DNA from 2 places in the Mesorhizobium sp. LCM 4576 genome. Region 1 is predicted to be linked to the other one. Evidence: riboswitches for the same ligand, from Rfam matches in the RefSeq annotation. Region 1 holds a riboswitch; the other holds the start of a gene.
What was found. A riboswitch is a leader RNA that binds a small molecule or an ion and turns the genes downstream of it on or off. The one in region 1 is predicted to bind thiamine pyrophosphate.
Positions count from the first base shown of each region.

Region 2: linked by a shared signal. The riboswitch ahead of thiC (phosphomethylpyrimidine synthase ThiC) and the one ahead of thiB (thiamine ABC transporter substrate binding subunit) in region 1 are both predicted to bind thiamine pyrophosphate.

Region 1 is NZ_MDDT01000061.1:20,438-24,937, forward strand. It holds gene thiQ (thiamine ABC transporter ATP-binding protein) at 1-97, opposite strand, end outside; gene thiP (thiamine/thiamine pyrophosphate ABC transporter permease) at 94-1,710, opposite strand; gene thiB (thiamine ABC transporter substrate binding subunit) at 1,932-2,933, opposite strand; TPP riboswitch at 2,986-3,091, opposite strand; gene LCM4576_RS29910 (thiamine diphosphokinase) at 3,229-3,873, shown strand; partial or broken gene LCM4576_RS29915 (ATP-binding cassette domain-containing protein) at 3,875-4,500, shown strand, end outside.
Region 2 is NZ_MDDT01000021.1:87,184-89,883, forward strand. It holds gene LCM4576_RS36280 (hypothetical protein) at 367-654, shown strand; TPP riboswitch at 860-975, shown strand; gene thiC (phosphomethylpyrimidine synthase ThiC) at 1,080-2,700, shown strand, end outside.

The DNA of each region.
Region 1 (4,500 bases):
CGAAGCGGAAGGAAGATTCGCCGTAGCTGAACGCGATACCATCCAGCGTGACGGTGAGGCCCTTATGCGCGGCGGTGCCGTCGATCGTCGTCGTCATGACTTTCCTTCCCGCCCCAGCCAGTCAGCAACGACCACCAGCATCAGGCAGACGAGGCCGAGCAGCAAGGCGAGTCCCGCGGCGTCGGCGGTCCGGTAGCTGCCCATGCGCGCCAAAAGCAGATAGGGCAAGGTCTGTACGGAATCGCTGCCGAACAGCGCGATCACCCCGAGATCGCCGAGCGACAGCGCCATGGCGAAGGCGAATCCGGTGGCCAAGGGCCGCCTCAGCGACGGCCAGTCGATCAGGCTGAGCCGGGTCCAGCCGGATATGCCGAGCGCCAGGCAAAGCCGCTCATGGCGTTCGCTCGCCGCATCATAGGCCGGGCGAATGGCGCGGATGGCGAAGGGCATGGCCATCACCGCATTGACGGCGACGACCATGACCGGCGCGATGGCGAAGACATCGGTGATGCTGCGCAACGCCAGGAACCAGCCGGCGCCAAGCACGATCGGCGGCACGACGAGCACGAAGCCGGCTCCGGTGTCGGCGGCGTGCTCGAGCAGCGACATGGCGCTGCCGGCACGGCGCCGCAGGGCCAGCGCGCGCCGCGCCGCGATCAGCGCCAGCGACAAGGTCACGCTGAGCAGCGCCGCAAGCAAAGCAAGGCCCGCGCTGGTGAGCGTCGCGCGGCGCACCGCCTCCTCGCCCGCCAATCGGCCGAGATCGGCCTCCAGACCTGAAACCACCGTCGCCGCCATCGGTCCGGCGACGAACAGCAGGGCAAGCACGATGAGGCCGCCATTCAGCACGCTCTCCATGCGGCCCGCCGAAAGGTAGCGGCGCGGCGCCACCGGCAGATTGGCGTCGCCGACGGCGTTGGCGCCGAGCCGCGTGAGAGCGACGACCACGATGAAGGTCAGCGCGATCTGCAACAGCGTCAGCACCACGGCGCGCGCGGGATCGAAATCGAAGCGCAGCGCCTGGTAGATGGCGACCTCCAGCGTCGTCGCGGCCGGACCGCCGCCCAGCGTCAGCACGATGGTGAAGGAGGTGATGCAGAGCATGAAGACCAGTCCGGCGATCCCCGGCAAGGCCGCGCGCAGCACCGGCCATTCGATCAGCCGGAAGGCCGGGCGGGCGCTCATCCCAAGCTGGCTCGCCAGTCGCCACTGGTCGGCGGGAATGGTGCCCAGCGACTCCAGGAACAGGCGCGTCGCCAAGGGCAGGTTGAAGAAGACATGCGCGACCAGGATGCCGGAGAGGCCGTAGATGCCGGGCCATTCTCCGCCGCCAAGCCCGGCGAAGACGCCGGCAAAGTACCCGGCGCGACCGTAGAGCGCCAATATGCCGAGCGCGGCGACGATTGCCGGCAATGCCAGCGGCACGGTGAACAGTTGCAGGATCAGTCGGCGGCCGGGAAAGGCTGGATGCCGGGACAAGGCGCGCGCCACGAGCAGCGCCGGCGCGACCGACAGGAGCGTCGAGAGAGCCGCCTGCCAAAGCGTGAAGCGGGCGACGCGAAAGAGATAGCTGTCGAAGGCGGCGGCAGCGCCGGAGAGGTCATGCGCGCCTTCGATGGCGAGGCCGGCGAAGGCGCCGCCGATGAGGATGGCGATTGCTGCAAGAGCGATGACGCCAGCGGTTATGCGGGAGTCACGCGTGGCGTGCACGCTGCACCTTGTTGAGATTCAGCGAACGCCGCGTTCCTTCGCGCCCCCCTCTGGCCTGCCGGCCATCTCCCCCTCTAGGGGGGAGATTAGCAGCTTCGACGCCCCGCTTAGTCCTGCAGCATTGGAGATTGGCGAAAGTCGGCGTGACAGCCAATCTCCCCCCTTGAGGGGGAGATGTCCGGCAGGACAGAGAGGGGGGCCTTGGCGCAAGCATCGCAGCCCTACTTGCTCATCACCGCCAGCCACTCATCCACCCAGGCCTTGCGGTTGGCCGCCACTTCCTCAGGACTGAACAGCAAGGTCTTGGTCGGCTTCACCAGCTTGTCGAAGGCCGGGTTGAGCGGCTTGTCGGTCTTGCCGGCCGGGAACATCCAGTTGGTCTCCGGAATGACGTCCTGGAACTTCGGTCCGGTCATGAAGGCGATGAATTTCTGCGCCAGCGGGTTCTTCGCGCCGGCCGTGGTGATGCCGGCAACCTCGATCTGCAGGTATTCGCCCTCCTCGAAGGAGGCCGCCTGGTAGCGCTCGGTGTTCTCGGCCACCATGTGGTAGGCCGGCGAGGTGGTGTAGGAGAGCACCATCGGAGCCTCGCCCTTGGTGAACAGGCCATAGGCCTCGCTCCAGCCCGGCGTCACCGTCAGGACCTTGGTCTTGAGCTTGGCCCAGGCTTCCGGCGCCTTGTCGCCATAGACAGACTTCACCCACAAAAGCAGGCCAAGGCCGGGCGTCGAGGTGCGCGGATCCTGGATGACGATCTTGTCGGTGCCGCTGCCTTCCACCAGCTCCTTCAGGCTCTTCGGCGGGACTTTCAGCTTCTGCGTGTCGTAGACGACGGCGAAATAGCCATAGTCGAAGGGCACGAAAGTGTCGTCGCTCCAGCCTCCGGGCACATTGATCCCGGAGACTTCGCCATGCGGCGCGAAGAGGCCGCTCGCCTTCGCGTCCGCCGTCAGATTGGTGTCGAGGCCAAGCACGACATCGGCTTTGGTGCCGGCGCCTTCGAGCTTGACGCGGTTGAGCAGCGCCACACCGTCGGCCACCGAGACGAATTCGAGATCGCAGCCGCATTCGGCCTCGAATTCCTTCTTCACGGCCGGTCCGGGTCCCCAATCGGCGGTGAAGCTTTCATAAGTATAGACGGTGAGCTTGTCCTTGGCCTCGGCAGGCGCGACGCCCGCCAGAAGCGCAACAAGGCCGGTTGCGAGAATGAGATTGGACAGCATTGCGCGCATCGGCGCCTCCTTCGTTCGAGTGACAAGGAATTGAGGCGCCGGATGGTCCGAAACGTCTAATCCCTCCGCCGGTACAAACCGGATCAGGTTCAGCGGGTTGGCTTGATCGCCTCTCAGCCGGATCACGTCCGGCACCCCGTTAGAGCGTTTCGACAGATAGGCCCGGCCGAAGCGGCGCGCAAGCGGAAGTTTTGCCGGGCAGCTAATGTTCGCCGGCAGGGTTCGCAACCGAAGCGCACTGCATCCGGCTTCCGTTTCGCCCGGTGGGCTGGTAAGGGCGACGCCCATGGGCACATTCACCATCCTGCTTGGCGGCGAACTCATCCGCACGCCCCGGCTCGAACGCCAGATCACTGGCTCGCGCGTCATCGCCGCCGACGCCGGCATCGGCCATGCCCGCTTGCTGGATATCGTCCCGGAACTCTGGGTTGGCGATTTCGATTCGGTGCCGGCCAACCTGCCGGATGATCTCGCCGCCGTTCCGCGAAAAGTCTTCCCGGCCGAGAAGGACATGACCGACGGAGAGCTCGCCATAGCGGAAGCGCTTCAGCGCGGCGCCACCAGCCTGGTGCTGGCCGGAGCCTTTGGCGGCAAGCGCGCCGACCATGCCGTCCTGCATCTGGCGCTGGCCGTGCGGCTGGCCGCCGCCGGCACGCGGGTGCTGCTGACGAGCGGCGCGCAGGAAGGCGTTCCGATCCTGCCCGGCAAATCGAGCTTCGACTATGATGAGGGCACCTTGTTTTCGGTGCTCGGCTTCTCCGAGCTTGGCGGCCTGACTGTGACCGGCGCCAAATGGCCGCTCGACCGCGTCGAGGTGGCGTTCGGCTCCTCGCTCACTATATCAAACGAGGTCAAAGGGCGGCTCGGCATCGCGCTGGAGCGCGGCCGGGCGCTGCTTCTGGYCCACCCTTATCCTCTTCCAGAAAGCTGATATGGCGCCGCCACTCCTCAACCTCGACGGCATTAAACTGACCTTCGGCGGCACGCCGCTGCTCGACGGCGCGGCGCTCAGCGCATCCGCCGGCGAGAAGATCGCGCTGGTCGGCCRCAATGGCTCGGGCAAGTCGACGCTGCTCAAGATCGCCGCCGGCATGATCGAGCCGCAGGACGGCGAGGTCTTCCGCCAACCCTCGGCCACGGTCCGCTATCTGCCGCAGATGCCCGACATGGACGGTTTCGCCAGCGTGCGCGCCTATGTCGAAGCCGGCCTCGGCCCGGCCGACGATCCGCATCGCGCCACCTATCTGATGGAACATCTCGGCCTCACCGGCGAGGAGCGGCCGAACGATCTTTCAGGCGGCGAGGCGCGCCGCGCTGCGCTAGCCCGTGTCATGGCGCCCGAGCCCGACATCCTTTTGCTCGACGAGCCGACCAACCATCTCGATCTCTCGGTCATCGAGTGGCTGGAAGAAGAGCTTGCCCGCACCTCTTCCGCGGTGATCCTGATCTCGCACGACCGCCGCTTTCTCGAGCGCGTCTCGCGCGCCACCGTCTGGCTCGACCGCGGCCAGACGCGGCGCCTGGACAAGGGCTTCGCGCATTTCGAGGAGTGGCGCGA
Region 2 (2,700 bases), on a different contig from region 1:
CGCCCTGAAAAATCGTGACCGTCAAAATCGGTCTCGCCAACGCTAGGCGGTCAGTCAGGTAGGAAACCGCTTTGCCGGGAACCTCAGCCGTCGAGGTGGCGAAATATGCGAAGGCTGCGAAAAACTTCGGCTGCACCGCCAGTCCGAGCCTCGAACCGACCGGCTTGGCATTCACGAATTCGATGTCGGCAAACGAAAGGCTCCATTCCTTGGCCAGCGACCCGGGCGAAACACGCAGATCTCAGGAAGGTTCTAGAATCCATTTTCGGCAAAGTCTGGCTTGGAGCATCAATTTTCAGGGAGTAGGTTCATTTTTCATATCCCTGGCCGGTTTGAACAGGAATTCGAGAGAAGAGCCCAATTTTCATGGCGGCGGCGCCCGCACGCCGAATTCCTCTATGCCTGCGTTCCACGAACCATCGAACGGGATCTTCCCAACGAAACCGCGTTCTGCAGCGCTACGATCAGTTCCGGCAACATGGGGATGCCTTTATCGACATGCCCGAGCGGCTGATCGATCTGCTCTTCCGTTTCCTCTACCAGAACGGCGGCCAGCTATCGAACCGCGCCCGCGAAAAGGAATTCGCCGCGCTGACGAATGACGAGGCAGAGCGGATCGAGGAGATCTACGCGCAAACCTTTGGTGCCGATTGAAGGCGTGATCATCGCAAGCACCGAACTTTCAGTCCGGTGATTTGACAATCTTCTTATCCCTTCCCCGCCCTCTACTCGTGCGCGCGATTTGTCGCCGCCTTATGCGCGAACYTTTCCCGCAGTTTGATCAGCAGCCGATCAGCGCCGCGGTCTGCCCGCTGCCTGAAGGCGCTTGACAAAGCGGCGCTGGCCCGGTCAATTCGCAAGCATTCACCAGGGGAGTCCCGGCAAGGGGCTGAGATACTGCTGGCTTTGCGGCGCAGTGACCCGTTGAACCTGATCCAGTTCATACTGGCGTAGGGACGGTGCAAGCGCTTTGCGGGCGTTCATGCCCGAAGACTGTCTCAAGCAGGTCGACCAAAAGCGTCTTTTCATCCTTCCGGCACAGAACTGGGTCTCCAATGCAACGAGCAAAGGAGCCTCAAATGAATGCCTTGACCCCGACCGTGTCGACCGGGCCGTTGCCGGCTTCGCGGAAGATCCACAAATCCGGCATCCTTCATCCGCAGATCAGGGTGCCGATGCGCGAGATCGCGGTCCACCCGACTGCCGGCGAGCCGCCGGTGACGGTCTACGATCCGTCAGGCCCCTATACCGACCCCGCGATCGGAACCGATATCGAGAAGGGTCTTGCCCGGCTTCGGCAGGACTGGATCGCAGCGCGCGGCGATGTCGAATCTTATGACGGCCGCCATGTCAGGCCGGAGGACAACGGATTTGCGGCAGGCGAGCGTCTCACGCGGGAATTTCCGATCCGCAACCGTCCACTGAGGGCCAAAGCCGGCAAGGYCGTCACCCAGCTCGCCTACGCGCGCGCGGGCATCATCACCCCCGAGATGGAATTCGTCGCCATCCGCGAAAACCTCGGCCGCGAGATCCTGCGCGGCACGCTGCAACAGGACGGCGAGGCGTTCGGCGCATCGATCCCGGATTTCGTCACGCCGGAATTCGTGCGCGACGAGGTAGCGTGCGGCCGTGCGATTATTCCCGCCAACATCAACCATCCCGAGAGCGAGCCGATGATCATCGGCCGCAATTTCCTGGTGAAGATCAACGCCAACATCGGCAATTCCGCCGTCACCTCCTCGATGGCCGAAGAAGTGGAAAAGATGGTCTGGGCGATCCGATGGGGCGCCGACACCGTCATGGATCTGTCGACGGGGCGCAACATCCACAACATCCGCGAATGGATCGTGCGCAACGCCCCGGTGCCGATCGGCACGGTGCCGCTTTACCAGGCGCTGGAAAAGGTCGGCGGCATTGCCGAGGACCTGAGCTGGGAGGTCTATCGCGACACGCTGGTCGAACAGGCCGAGCAGGGCGTCGACTACTTCACCATCCATGCCGGCGTGCGGTTGCATTACATTCCGCTGACCGTCGACCGGGTCACGGGCATCGTCTCTCGCGGCGGCTCGATCATGGCGAAATGGTGCCTGCACCATCACCGCGAAAGCTTCCTCTATGAGCATTTCGAGGAGATCTGCGATATCGCCAGAGCCTATGACGTCTCCTTCTCGCTCGGTGACGGCCTTCGTCCCGGCTCGATCGCCGATGCCAATGACCGGGCCCAATTCGCCGAACTGGAGACGCTTGGCGAACTGACGAAGATCGCCTGGGCAAAGGACTGCCAGGTGATGATCGAGGGCCCCGGCCATGTGCCCATGCACAAGATCAAACAGAATATGGACAAGCAGCTCGCCGTCTGCGGCGAAGCGCCTTTCTACACGCTGGGGCCGCTGACGACGGACATTGCGCCGGGCTATGACCACATCACATCCGGCATCGGCGCGGCCATGATCGGCTGGTTCGGCACGGCCATGCTCTGCTACGTGACGCCGAAGGAACATCTCGGCCTGCCGGATCGAAACGACGTCAAGACCGGGGTGATCACGTACAAGATTGCTGCACACGCAGCGGATCTTGCCAAGGGGCATCCCGCGGCGAAAATCCGCGACGACGCGCTTTCGCGGGCACGGTTCGAGTTCCGTTGGGAAGACCAGTTCAACCTGTCGCTCGATCCCGAGACGGCGCGCTCGTTCCACGACG